Regions from separate parts of the Micromonospora sp. M61 genome, predicted to be linked through region 3. Evidence: riboswitches for the same ligand, from Rfam matches in the RefSeq annotation. Region 3 holds a riboswitch; each other region holds the start of a gene.
The links. Region 3 has a riboswitch for cyclic di-AMP ahead of KBX34_RS28885 (coiled-coil domain-containing protein). Riboswitches for the same ligand answer to the same signal wherever they lie in the genome.

Region 1 (4,831 bases), on a different contig from region 3:
GAGCTGGCCCGATACTTCGACATCCCGCACCGGTTGTTGCGCGATGCGCCGGCCGACGTCGACGCTGCCCAACTCTATGCGGAAGCCGACTACACGGCCCTGAACGAGGGCCACAAGGAGCGCTTCGCACGGATCACCGCGTTCCTCGCCAAGCACGACCTCGGCCTCTCGTTCGCCGACGGAGACAGCGCCACCCGCTTCGACGAGCAGGTCCGCCAGACCGTCTACCCACCTGCGGTCCGGCCGGTCTCCGCCTACTCTCCCGAGGAGTTGCTGACGCGCATCCAGTGGCTGCGGGACGAAACCCGGACGCTCCAGACAGAGGTCAATACCCTCCACGCGCGGTCACTGCGCGTGCGGGTCAAGCAGGCCGTCGCCGGCCGGGTCCGCCGGATGCTCGGAGCCAGGTGACCAGCCACCGCGTCCGCTTCATCCAGCTCACCCGCGTCGGTACGGGTCGAGCAGCGCCAGCACGGCAGCCGGGTCCTCCACGTGTGCGTTGTGGCCGAGACCGGGCAGCGTGACGACCGGTACGCCGTACGCCCTTAGCTGCTCGTCGGTGACCATCGGGTCGTGCTCGCCACGGGCCAGCACCACCGGCACGTCGGTCGCCGCCAGCAACGGGGCCAGGTCTGGCTCGCCGACGCCGAAGGCTGTCGGGTCCATGGCGAGGCGCCACCGGCCGTCGACCTGACGCAACCCGGCGTCCACCACCGGATGATCCGGCGGGACCAGGCCGACCAACCCGGAGACGCGCAGGTAGCGGCGGGCCGCCTCGGTGCGGCTGGCGAACCAGCTCACCGGGCGCGCGGCGAGCTCGGCCGCGCGGGTCAGCTCGTCGGGTGACCAGACCGCCTTGATGCCCAGCCCGACCACCGCTTCCACCGGCATCCCGGCGGCGCGGGCGGCCAACGCCAGGCCGACCACCCCGCCCAGCGAGTGCCCGAGCACGACGATCCGGTCGTCGGCGACCAGGCCGTGGGCGATCCGGCCGGCGAACCCATCAAAGGAGTACGACGGCAGCGGGGCCGACCAGCCGTGACCGGCAAGGTCCGGTGCCAGCCACCGCCCGGGCCAGTGCTGCTTCAGCAGTGGGGCCCAGGGCAGCCAGACGTCCCCGGTCGCCCCCATCCCGTGCAGCAGCAACAGGATCGGCCCACGGCCTGCCCGGCCACCTGATTCATCCACCACGGCCGCAGTCTCCCACGGTTCGCGACCAGGTACGAGGGTCGTCGATGCGGCGCAGGCCTGACCGCTCGGTGAAGACGCCGCGGGCGCCGGCCCCTTGTGGGGGACGGCGCCCGAAGCGGTCAACGTGCCTGGGTCAGGCGGAGTAGCCCCGGCTGGCGATCCAGTTGGCCAGGTCGATCGTGGTGATCCAGTACGACGGGTCGGCCGCGTTGGCCGAGTCGGCGATTCGCACGGTCCGGCCGTTGTCCTTGTAACCCACCACGGCGATGTAGTGCCCGCCGCCGTAGGAGTGCCAGCCGCCGTTGGTGTCGGTGGCGTCACCGACGACGTTGGCGACCACGCCACGGCCGTCGGTGATGGCCTTGACGACGTCAGCTTGGAGCTGGTCCATCTGGGCCGGGCTGGGCGCGCCGGCGAACATCCGGGTCCGGTACGGGGAGCCCTTCACCTCGGCGTTGAGCACCCGGGTGGTGTCCAGGGCCGAGTTGGTGCCCATCTCGGTGGTGCCCAACTCGGCGCCGAGCTCGTTCTGGGTGCGGTCGATTCCGGCGGCGCTGAGAGCGTTGCGGGTGGCAGCCGGGCCGCAGTTGTAGTACGTGTTCTGCGCCTCGTAGTCGTAGTCGAGCACCTTGGTCGCCGGCGGCTTCGGCCGCTCCGGCTTACGGGTCAGGTCCGGGTTGCTGCTGGCCTTGGCTGCGGGCGACGCGGCACTGGTGGCCGGCGCGGGGGCGGCGGTGGTCGGTGCGGTGCTGGCCGAGGGGGACGCATCGCGCGCCTCGCTGCGGGAGGCAGCGGTGTCGCTGCGCATCTCGGCGACAGTGGTCGCGGTGTGCTGGCTGGCCGGGGCGTCGTCGGCGCTGGTGACCAGGGCGCCGCTGGTGGTGGCGATGGCGAGGGCCGCGGCGGAGGCGACAACGATCTGGTACGGACGCTCGGTGGTGAGGCGGCGGAGCTGACGCTTCAGGGTGTGCTTCACGGGGTCCTCCACGGATCGGGGGGAGAGCGGCACACCGGGGCCGGACCGGCATCCGGGCAGGCGCCAGCGCGCGGACGATGGTCCGCGGATGGTGAACCGCTCAGGGGAACGCCCGGCGCGGCCGGGCGGTTAGGCGATGACCCGGGGGGTCAGCTCACCGTCACTGGACGAATGAGCGGGGGCACCGCTACGCCGTGGAGGCGAAGGAACAACCGAGGGGTGGAAAGGTGCTGCACGAGGATGGAACTCCTTCCGACACCGCCTACCGGGTTAGCTGACGGATTCGGGCGGGAAGATCGCCCTACCGCGGGCCGTGGCTCGCGGATTCACCCCGGACTTACTGATGGGTCCCCGGTTCGTAGATCACGATTGAGCGGGTCGGCGCGGCGTCGCCTCTTGCGAACGGTTACCGCACCGGACGGGACGACAGTACTGGCCGGCTCTCACCCTGCCAAGCCGGGTTCACCTGCGTAAACCCCAATCGGCGCGACAATTTCTGCGCGTATTGCCGATGACGTGACTCGATGGGACAAGCGGTTACGGTGACGCCAACGGGCGACAACCGGACAGGTCGCCGATTATGCGGCCACAATCACGGGGACAATCGAGCCAATCGTGCCCGACGCCCGATTCGCCATTGACATGACCGGGCTCACATAACGGATCGGGCTCAACCCGCGCGAGCCGGGCGCCAACGTGCCACGAGGGCGGGACGGAACGCCCGGGTAGCCGCCCGGCGGGCGGGTACCGGGTTCGGCCGCAGCCGGGCCGCTGCCGCGTACGCCTCCTCGGCGAGAGTGCGGGCCGACTCGGCGGCCAGTTCCGCGTCCCGCCAGGCGGCCCGCTCCCGGGTGGCTGCGGCCTGGTAGTCGGCCAGCCTCGCGTCCCGGATCGCCCGGCTCAGCAGCACCTCCTGCTCGACCGGGTGCCGCCGGGGATCCCAACCGTGCCGGTGCCCGAACACGTCGCCGAACTGCGCCATGGTCAGGTCGCCCCGCCAGTGCGCCGCCGCCGCCGCGCGATGCAGGTAGCGCTCCCGGGAGGCGTACTCGGCGGGGGTGCGGGGGGTATGCGGGGTGGGCAGCGCCCCGGCCCCCGCGAAGCGACGCGCCGCCGCGTCCGCCTCGTCGTAACCGCCCCAGGCCCGCTCCATCTCCTCCTGAGCGGTCAGCCAGGAAGCCCGTCGCCGCCGGGCGTTCTGCCCCGCGCCGGCCGCGGCGACGGCCACTTCCTCGGCGTACCGGCGCAGGTCGACGGCCTCGGCCTCAGCCAACTCCCGGGCGGTGGGCGCCGCCGGGGCCGGGTCGTCCGTTGGCCGGTCCCGCTCGGGGCGGGCGGCCAGCACGACGAGTACGCCCAGTGCCAGCAGGAACAGGGCTGACCAGATGGCGGCGGCCTGCGGCACCTCGGTCACGAACTGGTAGAAGACGACGGTCTCCATGGTCGGCACCTCGGGGAGAGAACAATGCGGTGGGAGCCCCACCGGCCACCGGGCCACGGTGGGCCACGGATCGGCGAGGTGCGGGACGGGTGGATCGACAGGGCGCGGCGACGGGACGCTCGTCCCGGTGGATCAGCGCCCGGGTGGAGCCCGGGGCGCCCAGCTCCTCGGACCGTCCACGAGGGGCAGCCGTTCAGACCTGGCCGCGCACACCAGCGGCACTCCGGCCACCACGGCCGGGTGCGAGTCGACTGAGCAGACCGGGAAGGCCTTCTCGGCGGCTCCCTCAGCGACCGCAGGGGCCGCGTGCACGGTCGGCGTCGGCGCGGCGGTCGGCGTTGCCGCGGCGGTCGGCGTTGGCGCGGCGGCCGAGGCCGGGCCTGCGCCAAGCGCCAGGGCCGCGACGACGGCGAGGCTGGTCAGCACCCGTGTCGCCCAGCGCGCCACCCACCACAGGGGACAGGTGAACGCGACCGGAAGCACGCCCCCACGCTACCGTCACGCCGGGCCGGGCGCATCGACCACGGGCGTGTCGGCGTACGCCGCGCCGACCGCGCCGACCGCGCTGACCAGTGCGGACGCCTCAGCGCAAGTCGACGTACGTCGATCGACTGCTGGCCTGCTCGACGTCGCCGACGGCAGCTTCGCCGGCCTGGGCCTGGGTCCCGACGGCATCGGCGGTGCGGTCTTCGCGGCCGTTGACTTCAATACTGGCGGTGCGTTGCTGAGGGACGGCCACCTGGCGGGCCGGGCGGCGTGGAGCGAGCCGGCGCATCATCGGGGTCTCGACGAAGCGGTGCAGCAGCCCGGCGAGGACCAGGTTCACCAGTAGGAAGCCGAGCACCGCGACGGGGCCACGCCAGCCCTGGAAGCCCGTCCCCCAGTCACCGCTCCAGCGCAGCACGCTCGTCATCACCAGCACGTGCACCAGGTAGAAGGCGAAGGAGACCTCGCCGAGCCAGACCACCGGTCGGGACCGCCATGGGGAACGCTTACCTCGGACGTCCGCGTCCGCGGCGGCAGTGATCACCAGCAGATACGCCACCGCGAGCAGCGTGGTCCACAGCTCGGCGCGAATCCATTCTGCCGCTGCCACCCAGGTGGCCAGGAAGATCACGCTGGCTGCGGTCAGCCCCGGGCCCCGCCAGAGGCCACGGCGCATCAGCTCGGCCGCCACCGCGCCCATCCAGAACTCCAGCGACCGTACGGGCGGGAAGATCTGC
Region 2 (4,831 bases), on a different contig from region 3:
TGCAGGTGTCCAGCATCAACACCATGCCGGTCGCCGGGTTCCGCAGACCTGGCTGATCCAGATCACGCACTGACGGCCCCCGGTCACCGACCGGGGGCCGTCGTTGTTCGTCAGCGGGGCGCGCCCACCGGGGAGGGCAGCAACTGCACGTCAGCGAGATCGACGTACATGATGCGGTGGCCGAACTGGATCTGCGCGTAGCGGTTCTTGCCGCGGATCACCGTCCAGTCGCCCGGCGACGAGCCGTCGAACGTGCTGGCCCGGTAGTACTCGCCGGCCAGCACCGCGCCGACTGCGTACCGCTGTCCGGCGGCCAGGGTGTACTGCAACGGCGAGATCGTCTGGTAGGGCACCCCGTCCGGGTACGCCGCCTGCTCCGGGTACGCCCTTCCGTACACGGGGATGGTCGTCCGACCGGGCTTCGGCGTGGCCACGACGCCGACGGTCCAACTGGCGGTCGGCGCGGACGCCGGGTTGTGGAACCAGGCCCGCTGCCCGAGGTACCAGATGGCGGTCCAGTCGCCCTGCCGTCCGGCGAGCGCGTACGTCTGCCCGGCTGATGCCCGGGCCCCGTGGTCCGACACGGCCATCGTGTTCGGGGTGCCGTCCGGTCGGAGCGCGATGTCGTTGACCAGCGGCGCGTTCTCGGACGGTGCGCTCCGCAGCACCACCGACGAGGAGCCGCGCGGCGCGCACGGGACGCCCACGGTGACGCATCCGGTGAACGCCGGCTGGTTGGTGGCGTAGTCCGGGTCGATCCGGACCAGCCCGGTGGCCGGGGTGCCGGTGTCCAGCCGAGGTGCGTGCAGCAGGTCGAAGTAGTGCGTCCAGTCCCAGTACGGGCCCGGGTCCCAATGCATCCCCCGCACGGTCGAGGCGACGGTGCCGGGCACGTTGTCGTGGCCGATGATGTGCTGGCGGTCCAGCGGGATGCCCAACCGCAGCGCCAGGTGCCGCACCAGTTTCGCCGAGGTCCGGTACATCGCCTCCGTGTACCAGGTGCCCTGCGCGGCGAAGCCCTCGTGTTCGAGACCGATCGACTTGGCGTTGACGTACCAGTTGCCCGCGTGCCAGCCGACGTCCTTGGTCTTGACGTGCTGGGCGATGTGCCCGTCGACCGAGCGCAGCGAGTAGTGCCAGCTCACGTACGTCGGGTCCTGGACGAGTTTCAGGGTCGTCGCCCAGCTCGCCTCGGTGTCGTGGATGACGATGTACTCGATCTTCTGCCGGGCGGGCCGGTCGGAGAGGTCGTGGTTGCCGTAGTCCCCGTCGCCGAACGCCTCGTAGGGTGCCGGGATCCACTCGCAGGAGATGGTGCGCGGGCACTCCAGCCCGTCCGGGCGGGCCAACCGGCGCAGGCCCAGCCGGTCCAACCAGGAGCGCTCGGGCTGAACCGCGCGCGCCGGCAGGGTGATCCGCTGGCCGTCGTCGGTCATCCGGGACTCGCCCGCGGCGATGGTGGTGAAGACCTCGTCGGCGAAGGCCGCGGCGGCGTCGGCGCTGTCCGCACCGGCGTAGCGGGCCACCGCCCCGTACCAGGCCGCCGGGTCGGTGTCCGCTCCGACCGGCGCACCCAACTCCCGCTGGTACGCGCTGAGCAACGCGGCCCCACCCCGGATGTTGACCGCCGCGTCGGTGCGCAGCGCCTCGGGGGTGGCACCGGTCAGTGCGGCCGCCGCGTCCACGGTCTGCAACGCGGCGGCGGTCGGTGCGGGGGCCTCGACGGGTCGGGGCGCGGGCACCCGGGAGGGCCGGGAGTCGTCACCGCGTGGGTCCTCGGCGCCGGCGTCGTGGTGGCCGCGCCCGGGTAGAGCGGCAACGTGGCGGGCATCGGTCAGGTGCATCGGGCCGTAGCCGCCGCTCGTGCTCGGTGTGCCGGCGTTGCTGTCCCAGCGGGACTCCAGATAGGAGACGCCGAGCAGCACGCCCGTCGGCACGCCGTACTCGGTCGCCGCGGCGGCGTACTGCTGCTGGCGATCGGCGGTGGGTGCGGCGTTGGCGGCCGTGGAGAGTGGCACCGCGCTCGCGGCGGCGACGACGGTCGTGGCGAGCAGCGCGCGCCAGCCGGCCGACACGGTTGGATGGTGCATCGAACCCCCTAGATTCTCGCGGGTAGAGGTCAGGTCACCATCGCGCCGCTGGAGAGTCCGCGTCAATACCTTTCCATCTATCTACTTGTTCAGAAAGAATTCTTCACACACGGTCGGTGACCCCCACCCAATCGGTACGGAGTGTCACGGCCGTACGGGTTGCGGATCGGTAACGGGCGTCTCTACTCTGGTCATTTGTCGGCCCGACAGCAGCTCCGCCCATCCCGGGCGGTAACGGACCGACACCGCCGAGTCGTTTCCGAGCGAACCGGGGACCCACGTCCCTCGGGGTGAATCCGCAGCCACTGCGGTAGGGCGCCGACTTCCCGCCCGAACCCGTCAGCTAACCCGGTAGGCGGTCAGGAAGAAGGAGTACGGAACCCCGGTGGCACTCCATGCCCCGCGGCCGTCGTCCGAGCGGTCGGCATTCGCCGTCCCGACGCCGATCGTGCCGCGCCCACGCTGGTCCCGCTTCACCACCGCTCTCGCCGCACTGGTCGGCGTCGCCGTCGTCCTGACGGGCAGCGCCACGGCCGCCCACGCCGACCCGTCCGTCGCCGAGATCGAGCGCCAGATCGACGCGGACTGGAACACACTCGAACCGATCATCGAACGGCACAACGCCACCCGGGCCGACCTCGCCGTCAAGCGCAAGCAGGCGGACGCGCTGGCCGCCCGCATCGCCCCGCTCGAGCGGCAGGTCGACGCCGCGATGGACAAGGTCAGCGCGCTGGCCGTGCGCGCGTACAAGGGCGAGACCGTCTCGACCGTCAACGCGATGCTCGGCAGCCGGTCACCCAGCGAGGTGGTCAGCCAGCTCGAAATGCTCGACCGGTTCGCGCACAACCAGCAGCAGGACGTACGCGAGGTCGCCGACCTGCGCGACGAGCTGGCCGCGCAGAAGGCGCCGCTGGACGAGATGGTGGCCCAGCTGGCCCGCACCGAGGCCCAGTTGGCGGCCAAGAAGAAGCAGATCAACGAGGAGATCGACCGGCTGCAGAAGCTGCGCCTCAAGGTGTACGGCAACGGGGGCGGCGGTCCGCTGCGTCCGGCGCCCTGCCCCGGCAGCTATCCCGGCGGCGCTGCGGGCACGGCGGTCAAGTTCGCCTGCGCGCAGATCGGCAAGCCCTACGTGTGGGGTGCCGAGGGCCCGAACTCGTACGACTGCTCCGGGCTGATGCTGGCCGCATGGGCGAAGGCCGGGGTGTCGTTGCCGCACAACGCCGCCCAGCAGAGCCGCGTCACCAAGGACGTCAGCAAGGCCGACCTGCGCCCCGGCGACCTGGTCTTCTACTACAGCGACATCCACCACGTCGGCATGTACGTCGGCAACGGCTGGGTCGTGCACGCCTCGCAGGCCGGCCAACCGGTCAAGATGAAGAAGGTCGGCGACGGCCCGATCCACAGCTACGGCCGCCCAGGCTGATCCTGGGTGACCAGGAGGGCCCGTCGCGATCGGTCGCGGCGGGCCCTCGTCGTCTGACCGTGGTGCCTCAGCCCGTCAGCGGGTGGGCCAGGTGCGCCAGTGCTGCCAGGCGCGGCTGGGCGTCGGACCCCGCTGGCCCTGGTAGCGCGAGCCGTAGACCGCCGAGCCGTACGGGTGCTCGGCCGGCGAGGAGAGCCGGAAGATGCAGAGCTGCCCGATCTTCATGCCCGGCCAGAGGGTGATCGGCAGGTTCGCCACGTTGGAGAGCTCCAGCGTCACGTGACCGGAGAACCCCGGGTCGATGAAGCCGGCGGTGGAGTGCGTGAGCAGCCCGAGCCGGCCCAGGGAGCTCTTACCCTCCAGTCGGCCGGCGAGCTGGTCGCCCAGCGAGATGACCTCCAGCGTCGAGGCCAGCACGAACTCGCCCGGGTGCAGCACGAACGGCTCCCCGTCGGGCACCTCGACCGAAGAGGTCAGGTCGTCCTGCTGCATCGCCGGATCGATGTGCGTGTAGAGGTGGTTGTTGAAGACCCGGAACAGCCGGTCGAGTCGGACGTCGATGCTGGAGGGTTGGACCAGGGTGGGCTCGAACGGCTCCAGGCCCAGCGTGCCGGCCTTGATCTCGGAGACCAGGTCGCGGTCGGAGAGCAGCATCGGACCACCATAGCTGCGTTGCCGAAAGTGCCAGGATTCGGTGCCGATGACCAGCGAGTCGAGGTCGCTGCTCGTACATTTGTTCGATAGAATGCCCACATGGCTTCCTGGTCCGAATTCGCCGCCGACGAGCCCCGACTCGCCGACGGGATCCGCGTTCTCCTCCAGCAGTACGGGCCAGGCTTCGGCTACCTGGCCACGGTCCGCGCCGACGGCGGGCCCCGGGTCCATCCGGTCTCCCCGGTCATCACCGACGAGGGCTTGTTCTGCTTCATCGTCGACTCTCCGAAGCGCCGCGATCTCGAACGCGACGGCCGTTACGCGCTGCACTCGTTCCCGCCGGAGGAGAGCGACGACGAGGCGTACGTGGCGGGTCGCGCCCGTCCGGTGACCGATCCGCTCCGGGTCGCACGGTTGGCGCAGGGCGCCCGGGCGGAGCCGCAGGTCGACTGGCGGTTGTTCGAGTTCACCGTCGACGTGGCGATGTTGGCCCGCCGGGAGCAGCACGGCCTCGGTGTCGCCGTCGGCGGGCCGGAGGTGCAGGTGTGGCTCGACCCACTGGCCCCGGCCGCACCTTCAGCCGTACCGCAGGCTCGCCCGGCCCGCCGCAGCCGCAACGTCCAGTGTTCGGCCGCCTGACCTGGTCCTGGGGAGAAAGCGA
Region 3 (4,831 bases):
GCGTAACCACACCCGGCTGCGCCCCGAGCCGGACGGCCTGACCCGGATCGACGTCGACATCACCCTGACCGCGCCGACCCCGCTGTTCCGGTACGCGTTCCGTCAGGCCCGGGCCGCCCACCTCGCCCTGGCCACCCGCCTCGGCGCTGCCCTCGACCGCACCGGTGACCCGCCGCCCCCAGCCTGACCCGAGCGCGGGACGGCAGTGGGGTCACCGGTTGCGGGCGCGGCCCGCCAGTGCGGGCTGGGCGGCGGGACGCCGTCCCCACGGCTTGTACGTGGACAGCACCGTCGCGATGATCATCAGGCTGGTCGACACCGCGGGGGCGATCACCAGGTCGGCGCGGTCCCGTGCGGGCAGGGCGGCGCCCACCGCTCCGGCGTGCCGCAGATTCGGGGTGAGCAGGAACAGCACCAGCCCGACCATCACCGTGGTGAGCACCAGCTTGACCACCACCCACCGGTAGCGCAGCAGGCCCCACGGAGTGAGCAGCGAGCTGGCGACACCGATGAGCCAGACCAGGACGCTCAGCGGCGCGAACAGGACGGTGCCGACCAGCGCGCCGACCGGGTAGAGCACCGCAGGGTCGGCGCCACGCTGCACGGCGATGCCGAGGGTGAGCAGCACCAGGTCGGCGCCGAGCCAGCCCAGCGAGGTGACCAGGTGCAGGGTGAGCAGCCCCTTGCGGGCGCTGGGTGGGATCCGAGGCATACCGCGATGCTGCCCGCCGACCGCCGCCGGGTCGTCCGACGAGCGACGACATCAGGGGTACGCCCGGCGACGTAGCCCGGTCGGACAGCGCTGCCCGGACGAACGTGATGCCTGTGAGTCATCTTGATGACTCACAGGCATCACACACTTTGGGGAACGGCCGGATCAGTAGACCGACAGGTGCACGTGGTTGGTGTGGTCGCTGGACGGGTCGCCACCCGCCCCGCTGTAGGACTTCCATCCGCTGCTGGGCAGCCAGATCTGCCTGTACCAGATCACGTACAGCACGGCGAGCCGGTCGGCGTTGCGGATGAAGTACGCGGCCAGGTTGTTGCCGTACGTCTTGTCGCCGCCGGTGGCGTCGCCGCCGAAGCCGCCCGTCTGGGCCGCGAAGTCGCAGGCCCGGCCCTTCGGGTGTTCGCCGGAGCCGCTGGGTCGGTGGCAGGAGACGTACCGGGTGAAGCCGGCCGCCTTGGCCTGGTTGAGGGCGTGCAGGGTGCGCGGGGTGATGCAGCCGCTGGCCGGCGTGGGGTCGTTGACGCTGCACGTCTCCGACGGCCAGGAGCCGTCGGAGTTGCGCGGCGCGGCCTTCGCGTTGGCGGCGGAGGTGCCCCGGTTGGAGTCGGTGTCGGCGGCGGGCTGCGGCTTGGGGGTGGTGGCCACCGTCAAGGCCCGTTCGGCCTGCTCCTTGCGCTTGGCCATCACCGCGACCTGCTTGCGCTGCTCGTTGATCTCACCGTTCAGGGCGACCTGGGTGCGGTTGGCCTGGTCCTTGCTGCTGAGCAGGTCGCGCAGCACCCGGTCCTCGTTGGCGGCCACCGCGTCCAGTGCGGCTGCCCGGTCCATGAAGCCTTCCGGGCTGTCGCTGTTGAGCAGCGCCGACATCGCGCTGAGCCGGCCGGTGCGGTACGCGACGCCGGCGATCTCGCCGACCTTGCCGCTGCGTTGGTTGAGCTCGACCTCGATGGTCTTCAGTTGGGTGGTGAGCTGCTGCTGCCGCTGCACCGAGGCGGCCAGGGCGCGCTTCGCGTCCAGGTAGCCCTTGCTGGCCGCCTCGAGTTGGGCTCGCAGCGCGGGGGTGCCACCCTCCTCGTCGGAGTCGGGGGCGGCGGCCCGCAGGCCGGTCGGTGGAGCGGCCGAGGCGGTGCCGGCCGGGAGCGCGACGCCGAGGGCGAACATCGCGACGATCAGGGCCGCCAGTCGGGCGGCGGGTGGTCGTGCTGGTGCCACTGTGCATGTCCTTCCGTCAGCCGCCGACCGGGTTAGCTGACGGGTTCGGGACGGAAGATCCCTACCGCTGACGCGGATGCACCCCAGGTACGTGGTTCCCCGGTTCGCCCTCGCGGGCGATTAGGCGGCGACCACCACCGGCGCCGGGAGGGCGCCGCCTGGTGGAGGCCGGGACCGAGCCTACCGGTGCCGGTGGGGTGGCTGCAGCCAATGTGACGGACGGTGCGTGCGTCGTCACGAGAGGCTGCTGTCACCACTCGATCGAGCCACACGCTCCCGAGGCGGCGCCCGGCTCGATCTGCAACGTCGCGTGCTCGATCCGGAAGTCGTCGTGCAGGGCCGTACGCGCGGCGGTGAGCACCGCGCCGACCTCCGCCCCGGGTGCCATGGTCAGGTGTGCGGAGGCCACGTCCATGCCGGAGGTGAGCGTCCAGACGTGCAGGTCGTGCACCTCGACCACACCGGGGACCGCGGCCAGTCGGTCGTGCACGGCGGTCACTTGGAGGTGCTCCGGGGCGGCCTGCACCAGGATGCGGACGGCAGCCCGTGCCAGCCGCCAGGTGCGCGGGAGGATGAACACGCCGATGGCGACGGCGACCAGCGGGTCGGCCCACCACCAGTCGGTGACGGTGATGAGCAGTGCGGCGCCGATCACGCCGACCGAGCCGAGCAGGTCGCCGAGCACCTCCAGGTAGGCACCCTGAAGGTTGATGCTCTCCCGGGCTCCGGCGCGGAGCAGGGCGAAGGCGGCGATGTTGGCGAGCAGGCCGAGCACGGCCACCGCGAGCATCGGGCCGGCGATGACCTCGTGCGGGTCGCCGAAGCGGCGGATCGCCTCGATCACCACGTAGATCGCGACGCCGGAGAGCAGGACGGCGTTGGCCAGCGCGGCGAGCACCTCGAGTCGGTAGAGCCCGAAGGTGCGCTGCGGGTCGCCGGTGGCCCGCCGGGTCGCGGTGATCGCGGCGAGCGCCATCCCGATGCCGAGCACGTCGGTGAACATGTGCCCGGCGTCGGAGAGCAGGGCGAGCGAGCCGGTGTGCAGGGCGGCTACCGCCTCGACCACCATCAGGGTGGCGAGCAGCCCGAATGCCGCCCAGAGGCGGCCCCGGTGCTGGTGTGCGGCATTGGCGACGGACCCGTGGTGGTGGTCATGACCTGCGCCCACGAGAACCACCCTCCGCCGCCAGCCGGGACCCGGTCAAATGTATGTTCACATCGCTATGTATGCAAGTGTAGGGGCGGCAACTCTCGCCGGCGGCTCGCCAGCACGGATCAGCCGGTCGGGTCGATGGTGGTGAGGCGCTGCGTGGCCCGGGAGAGCGCCACGTACAGGGTGCGCACCCCGGCACCCGGATCCGCCCGGATCTCGCTCGGGGCGACCAGGACGACCCCGTCGTACTCCATGCCCTTGGCCTCCAGGCTGGTGACCACCTGGAGCCTCGGCGCGCCGAGTGCGGCGACCCAGCCGGCGACCTCGTCGCGGCGGGGAACCGGCGTGATCACGCCGACGGTGCCCTCCACCTCGGCCAGCAGGCCGGCGGCCGCCTCCACTGTCGCGGTCTCCAACCCGCTCGGGGGCACCACCAGCTCGACCGGGTCGACCCCGGTGGAGCGGACCGCGGTCGGCAGCGGCAGGTCAGGATAGAGCCGGCGGATCTCCGCCGCCGCCACCGCGAAGATCTCCGAGGAGTTGCGGTAGTTGGTGGTGAGCGTGAAATCGTGCCGCTTGCGCCGACCCAGCGCCTGGTCCCGGGCCCGGTCCAGCTCGTCGGGGTCCCCGGTCCACGCGGTCTGGGCGGGGTCGCCGACCACCGTCCAGGAGGCCAGACGGCCACGTCGACCGACCATCCGCCACTGCATCGGTGAGACGTCCTGCGCCTCGTCCACGACCACGTGCGCGTAGTCCCGGTAGTCCTCCGGGCGCTCGCGCGCCGCCGCACGGGCGGCCCGTTGCCGCTCGCCGAGGGTACTCAACTCGCGTACGCCGCCAGCCAGCTGGAACGGGTCGCGCCGGGCCTTGGCCGACTGCGCCGGCTTGCCGAGCAGGGAGTCCAGCTCGTCCAGCAGCGCGATGTCGGCGATGGTCAGCCCGGTCGTGTCCAGGTGCCGGTACGCGGCGCTGAGCAGCCGGATCTCCGCGGAGGAGAGGATCCCCCCGGCGTACCGGCGCATCCGGTCCGGCTGCGCCAGCCAGCCCAGAACGTGTCGAGGGTGCAGCCGGGGCCACCACGCCTTGAGGAACTCCCGGAACTCCGACCGCTCGGCGATCTCCGCCTCGAAGGTCCGCTGGTCCGGCAGTCGAATGCCCACCTCACGGGCCTGCGCCCAGAGCGCGGCGAACACCCCGTCGAAGCCGGCCCGGCGCACCTCGTTGCGGCGGGCACCCCGTTGCAACGCGCGGTCCCGGATCCGGTCCAGTGCCGTCCGGTCCAGCCGCAGCAGCGTGCCCCGGTAGAGCATCCGCAGCTCACCCGGGCCGCCCGGCACCGCGTCGCGGGCAGCCCGCTCCAGCACCCGACGCATCCGCAGCGAGCCCTTCACCGCCGCCACCTCGGGCGGGTCGGTGCGGGTGGCGCTCATGCCCGGGAACAGGGTGCCCAGCGAGTGCAGGGTCGCGGTGTCCTCGCCCAGCGACGGCAGCACCGAGCCGATGTACTCCACGAAGACCGACGACGGGCCGACCACCAGGATGCCGCCGCCCGCGTACCGGCTGCGGTCGGAGTAGAGCAGGAAGGCGGCCCGGTGCAGGGCGACAGCGGTCTTACCGGTGCCGGGGCCGCCCGCGACGATCGTGACCCCGGAGCCGGGGGAGCGGATCGCCTCGTCCTGTTCCCGCTGGATGGTCGCCACGATGTCCCGCATGCCCCGGCCGGTGGCCTTGGACAG
Region 4 (4,831 bases), on a different contig from region 3:
CGTCCGGGAGATCGTCAAGCGATACTCCGACTTCATCGCCTGGCCGATCCGGATGAGCGTCGAGCGGCCCGGCGCCGACGGCGAGGCCGCCACCAGCGAGGTGCAGACCCTCAACTCGATGAAGGCACTCTGGGCTCGACCCCGCGACGAGGTCGACGCCGCCGAGTACAACGAGTTCTACAAGCACGTCAGCCACGACTGGGCCGACCCGCTCGAGGTCGTGCACATGAAGGGCGAGGGCACCTTCGAGTACGAGGCGCTGCTGTTCCTGCCCAGCCACGCCCCGCTCGACCTGTTCTCCCCGCAGGGCCGCCGCGGTGTCCAGCTCTACGTCAAGCGCGTCTTCATCATGGACGACTGCGAGGCGCTGGTCCCGACCTACCTGCGCTTCGTCAAGGGCGTGGTCGACGCGCACGACCTGTCGCTGAACATCTCCCGCGAGATCCTCCAGCAGGACCGGCAGATCCAGATCGTCCGCCGTCGCCTGGTGAAGAAGATCCTCGCCACGGTCAAGGACCTCAAGGCCAACCACGCCGAGAGGTACCGCACCTTCTGGACCGAGTTCGGCGCGGTGGTCAAGGAAGGGCTGATCGACGACACCGACAACCGCGACACCCTGCTGGACCTCCTGTCGGTCGCCTCCACCCACGACCCCGCCGAGCCCACCGACCTGGCCGGCTACGTCTCACGGATGAAGGACGGCCAGAGCGACATCTGGTACGCCACCGGCGAGTCCCGGGCCGCCATCGAGAACTCGCCGCACCTGGAGGCGTTCCGGGCCAAGGGCCACGAGGTGCTGCTGCTCACCGACCAGGTCGACGAGGTGTGGGTCGAGCGGGTCGGCGCGTACGACGGTCGGCCGCTGCGGTCCATCGCCAAGGGCGAGATCGACCTGGACACCGACGAGGAGAAGCAGCAGGCCGAGGCCGAGCGCGAGCAGCAGCGGCAGGAGTTCGCCGCCCTGCTCGACTGGCTGGGCACCACCCTGACCGACAGCGTCCGGGAGGTGCGTCTGTCGTCGCGGCTGACCACCTCGCCGGCCTGCGTCGTCGGCGACGCCCACGACCTCACGCCGACCCTGGAGAAGATGTACCGGGCGATGGGGCACGAGATTCCCCCGACCAAGCGGATCCTGGAGATCAACCCCGGTCACCCGCTGGTGTCCGGGCTGCGCAAGGCCCACGAGCAGGGCAGCGACCAGGCCGCCCTGACCGAGACCGCCGAGCTGCTCTACGGCCTGGCGGTGCTCGCCGAGGGCGGTGAGCTGACCGACCCGGCCCGCTTCACCCGGACGCTCGCCGACCGGCTGGCGCGCACCCTGTAGCTGGCGTACCCCGTCAAGCGGCGGGCTTCCCGGGTCACCGGGTGGCCCGCCGCCAGCGGTGGCCGGCTACCAGCGGTTCCAGTGGGCGAACCCGTCCGCGTCGGCCCGCGGACCGGGCTTGAAATCGGTGCCCAGGGTGTACGCCACCGGCGTGAGCGCCACCTGCACGACGGTGTCGTAGGGGATGCCGAGCAGGTCTGCCATCTCCCTTTCGTAGCTGAGATGGCTCGTGGTCCACGCGGTGCCGAGCCCGCGTTCCCGGGCGGCCAGCATGAAGCTCCAGAGCGCCGGGATGACCGAACCCCAGGCCCCGGCCTGCCCGCGCACGCTGGCCAGCTCGGCGCGGGACTCGACCCGCAGGCAGGGGATGAGCAGCAGCGGCACCTCGTGCAGGTGATCCGCCAGGTGTTGCAGGCTGCCGGCGATCCGGCCCCACTGCTCGGAGGCGAAGTCCATCCGGCTGAAGGCCGGCCCGGTGCCGCCCGACGCGGGTGGCGGTGCCATCAGCCCGAGTCGCCACAGTCGGGCGACGGCGGCCCGGGTCTGCGGATCCTCGACGAAGATGAAGTCCCAGCGTTGCCTGTTGCGGCCGCTGGGGGCCTGAAGCGCGATGCGCAGGCAGTCCTCGATCACGTCGCGGGGGACCGGGCGTCCCAGGTCGAGACGCTTGCGGACGGCGCGGGTCGTGCTCAGGACCTCGTCGGCGGACAGGCCCAGTGTGCGCGGCCCGCTCTGCCCGGCCGGTCTGGTGTCGCTCATGCGGGAACTCCCACTCGTTCGGTCAGGTCGAGGTTGGCGATGACCGCGGGAAGGAGCCCGGGAAAGCGGTCATTGATGTCGTCCGCGCGCAGTTCGTGTCTGCGGAAGCTGCCGTTGGGCGTGACGCGGAGGACGCCGGCTGCCCGCAGCACCTTCAGGTGATGCGACAGCGTGGACATGCTCACCTCGGACAACGCGTCGAACTTCCCGCAGACGACCCCACCGGCCTGCGCCAACTGTCGTACGACACTCAGGCGCACCGGGTCGGCGAGGGCGCCGAGCACGGTGGCGAGGTCGACCGAGGCGAGATCGGGATGATGCAGGGCTCTCATGGACGCCATGCTAGCTTTGATTTCGTGATTTCGAAAATCGTCCAAATGATGAGCGGAGCACGGTCATGCCGGTCGACACAGTGATCTTCAGCGGGGAGGGCCCGCACGCCGATCCCTGGCACCCGTTGTCCGAGACCAGCGCGGCGATCGCCAAGCTCGTCGGCGACGCGGGCCCGGTGGCGATCGTGACCACCGTCGACCAACTCGCGGCCGCACTCGACGGCGCCCGCCTCCTGGTGGTGAACGCCAGCGCCGACCGCACGGCCCCGATCCCGCAGGACGAGGAGTTCGGCCGCGTCCTCGACGCCTTCCTGGCCCGTGGCGGCAGCCTGCTCGCCACGCACAGCGCGACGATCGCGTTTCCCCAGCTCGCGACCTGGCGGTCCACGGTCGGCGCCGCCTGGGACCACGGTCGGACCTTCCACCCGCCGATCGGAACCAGCCTCATCCGACGCACCGACATCGAGCACCCGATCACTACCGGTCTCGTGGACTTCGAGGTGCACGACGAGCGCTACACCGACCTGGAGTTGCTCGACGGCGTCGACGTCGAGACTCTCTACGTCCACGACGAGGGCGGCGACACCCACCCGCTCGTCTGGGCGCGCACGGCCGGGAGCAGCCGGATCGTCTACAACGCACTCGGTCACGACGCCCGGTCGTACGAGTCGCCGGGGCACGTCGAGCTGCTGCGGCGCATCGTGCTCTGGCTCCGTCACCGCATCTGATCCGCAACGGTCCACGGTGGTCACTGCACACTGACCACCCGCCCGCAACCGCTGCGAGTGACGCCCCGCGTACCCCGGTGAAGAACTTCACAGGGGTTGGGCGATAGTCACCGACCGTGCCTAACGTCGGTCGGGTTCGCCACTGCGGACACCACGGCCGGCAACGCCAAATCCTGCCCCCGGTCGGTGGAACCCAGTCACCCGGGCAGGAGCGGGGGACCCAAACGTTCCTCGGTGCACGTCACCTCGGGGTGAAGCCGCCATCGTGCGGCCGGGCTCCTCGGCCCGAACCCGACAGCTCACCTCGCCGGCGTGGAGGAAGTTCACATGACGTCTGTCTACACGCCCCGTCACCGACGGGTCACCACCCGCCGTCTCGCCGTCGGCACCCTGGCCGTCGGTGCGGTCACCGGTGCTGTCGCCCTCTTCGGCCCGGCCGCCCCCGCGCAGGCCGCGGTCAACTGGGACGCGATCGCCAAGTGCGAGTCCGGCGGTAACTGGAAGATCAACACCGGCAACGGCTACTACGGTGGCCTGCAGTTCTCCCAGAGCACCTGGGCCGGCTACGGTGGCAAGAAGTACGCCGCCCGTGCCGACCTGGCCAGCCGCGGCGAGCAGATCGCCATCGCCGAGAAGGTGCTCGACGGGCAGGGCATCGGCGCGTGGCCGACCTGCGGCAAGAAGGGCGGCTCGTCCGGCGGCTCCGCCACGAAGCCGTCGACGAAGTCCACGCAGAAGCCCACCGCGAAGTCCACGGCGAAGCCCACCGAGCAGCAGGAGCGGCCCTCGCGGCGGGAGCAGCCGGCGACCCGCAACCACGAGCGCACCGCGCCGACCACGGGCGGCCAGACGTACCTGGTCAAGCCGGGCGACACCCTGTCGGAGATCGCCGACAGCCACCGGGTGACCGGCGGTTGGCAGGCGCTCTACGAGCACAACCGGCAGCTGATCGGGGCCGACCCGGGCCTGATCTTCCCGGGTCAGCGGCTCAGCCTCTGACGGTCTTCCCGCGTCAGCGGCTCAGCCTCTGACGGATGACACACGAACGCTCGGCCGGGTCACCGGCCGAGCGTTCGTACGTGTGGTGCGATCAGCCCGAGCGCCCGTACCCCGGGGGAAGCCGTCACGCCGCGGAGGCGGATGCCTTCGACCCTCGGTGCGACGCGACCGGGCCGGCGTTCCAGCCCCAGCGGGGCGCCGGTGCGCTGCCCTCCCCGGACCAGCCCGTGCCGCCCTCCTCGTTGTCGCCGCCGTCGGTGGTCATCTCGACCGGGGCGGGTGTGCTGCGGGCCAGTCGCATCGACTGCTCCGCGCCGGCGCGGGCCGCGCACGGCCAGGACTGCCCGGCGCACTGAAGGTTGCGGCACTGACCCTCGTCGTCCGGCTCGTGGGCGCTCAGCACGTCGATCGCCAGTTGCCAGAGCAGCGGGTCGGTTACGTCGTGCGGCCGCTCGGCAGTGCGACTCGGCCGGTTGCTGGTGTCGTCGTCGGACATTGTGGGTCCCCCCTTGTCAGGCTGTACCCCACAAGGGTCACCCGTCAGCCGCCGGTTAAACCGCCGACCTGCTGTGATGTGTCTCCGGTCGCAGCGGTCGCCGGGACGCCGCACGCAGATCGGTCAATCCGGCAGCAGCGGCATCTCGACGCCCGGCTCCCGGCCGAGCAGGACCGCTCGGGTCAGCGCCGCT

Region 1: it holds a riboswitch for cyclic di-AMP, as region 3 does, so the genes downstream of both, KBX34_RS11680 (C39 family peptidase) here and KBX34_RS28885 (coiled-coil domain-containing protein) in region 3, are expected to answer to the same signal.
Region 2: it holds a riboswitch for cyclic di-AMP, as region 3 does, so the genes downstream of both, KBX34_RS34280 (NlpC/P60 family protein) here and KBX34_RS28885 (coiled-coil domain-containing protein) in region 3, are expected to answer to the same signal.
Region 4: it holds a riboswitch for cyclic di-AMP, as region 3 does, so the genes downstream of both, KBX34_RS27495 (transglycosylase family protein) here and KBX34_RS28885 (coiled-coil domain-containing protein) in region 3, are expected to answer to the same signal.

What each region holds. Positions count from the first base shown of each region.
Region 1 covers NZ_JAGPYA010000016.1:428-5,258, forward strand. Annotated here, with positions in the region: partial or broken gene KBX34_RS11670 (polysaccharide pyruvyl transferase family protein) at 1-411, shown strand, start outside; gene KBX34_RS11675 (alpha/beta fold hydrolase) at 439-1,191, opposite strand; gene KBX34_RS11680 (C39 family peptidase) at 1,325-2,179, opposite strand; cyclic di-AMP (ydaO/yuaA leader) riboswitch at 2,412-2,553, opposite strand; gene KBX34_RS11685 (hypothetical protein) at 2,838-3,608, opposite strand; gene KBX34_RS11690 (hypothetical protein) at 3,741-4,091, opposite strand; gene KBX34_RS11695 (acyltransferase) at 4,192-4,831, opposite strand, start outside.
Region 2 covers NZ_JAGPYA010000029.1:6-4,836, reverse strand. Annotated here, with positions in the region: gene KBX34_RS18070 (C40 family peptidase) at 1-56, shown strand, start outside; gene KBX34_RS18065 (peptidoglycan recognition family protein) at 111-2,075, opposite strand; cyclic di-AMP (ydaO/yuaA leader) riboswitch at 2,327-2,462, shown strand; gene KBX34_RS34280 (NlpC/P60 family protein) at 2,476-3,516, shown strand; gene dcd (dCTP deaminase) at 3,592-4,170, opposite strand; gene KBX34_RS18050 (pyridoxamine 5'-phosphate oxidase family protein) at 4,270-4,809, shown strand.
Region 3 covers NZ_JAGPYA010000071.1:23,041-27,871, reverse strand. Annotated here, with positions in the region: gene KBX34_RS28895 (SRPBCC family protein) at 1-187, shown strand, start outside; gene KBX34_RS28890 (hypothetical protein) at 212-712, opposite strand; gene KBX34_RS28885 (coiled-coil domain-containing protein) at 878-1,942, opposite strand; cyclic di-AMP (ydaO/yuaA leader) riboswitch at 1,948-2,079, opposite strand; gene KBX34_RS28880 (cation diffusion facilitator family transporter) at 2,193-3,110, opposite strand; gene KBX34_RS28875 (AAA family ATPase) at 3,218-4,831, opposite strand, start outside.
Region 4 covers NZ_JAGPYA010000063.1:30,495-35,325, forward strand. Annotated here, with positions in the region: gene htpG (molecular chaperone HtpG) at 1-1,324, shown strand, start outside; gene KBX34_RS27480 (nitroreductase family protein) at 1,391-2,083, opposite strand; gene KBX34_RS27485 (helix-turn-helix transcriptional regulator) at 2,080-2,415, opposite strand; gene KBX34_RS27490 (ThuA domain-containing protein) at 2,481-3,143, shown strand; cyclic di-AMP (ydaO/yuaA leader) riboswitch at 3,298-3,470, shown strand; gene KBX34_RS27495 (transglycosylase family protein) at 3,471-4,142, shown strand; gene KBX34_RS27500 (hypothetical protein) at 4,267-4,638, opposite strand; gene dinB (DNA polymerase IV) at 4,762-4,831, opposite strand, start outside.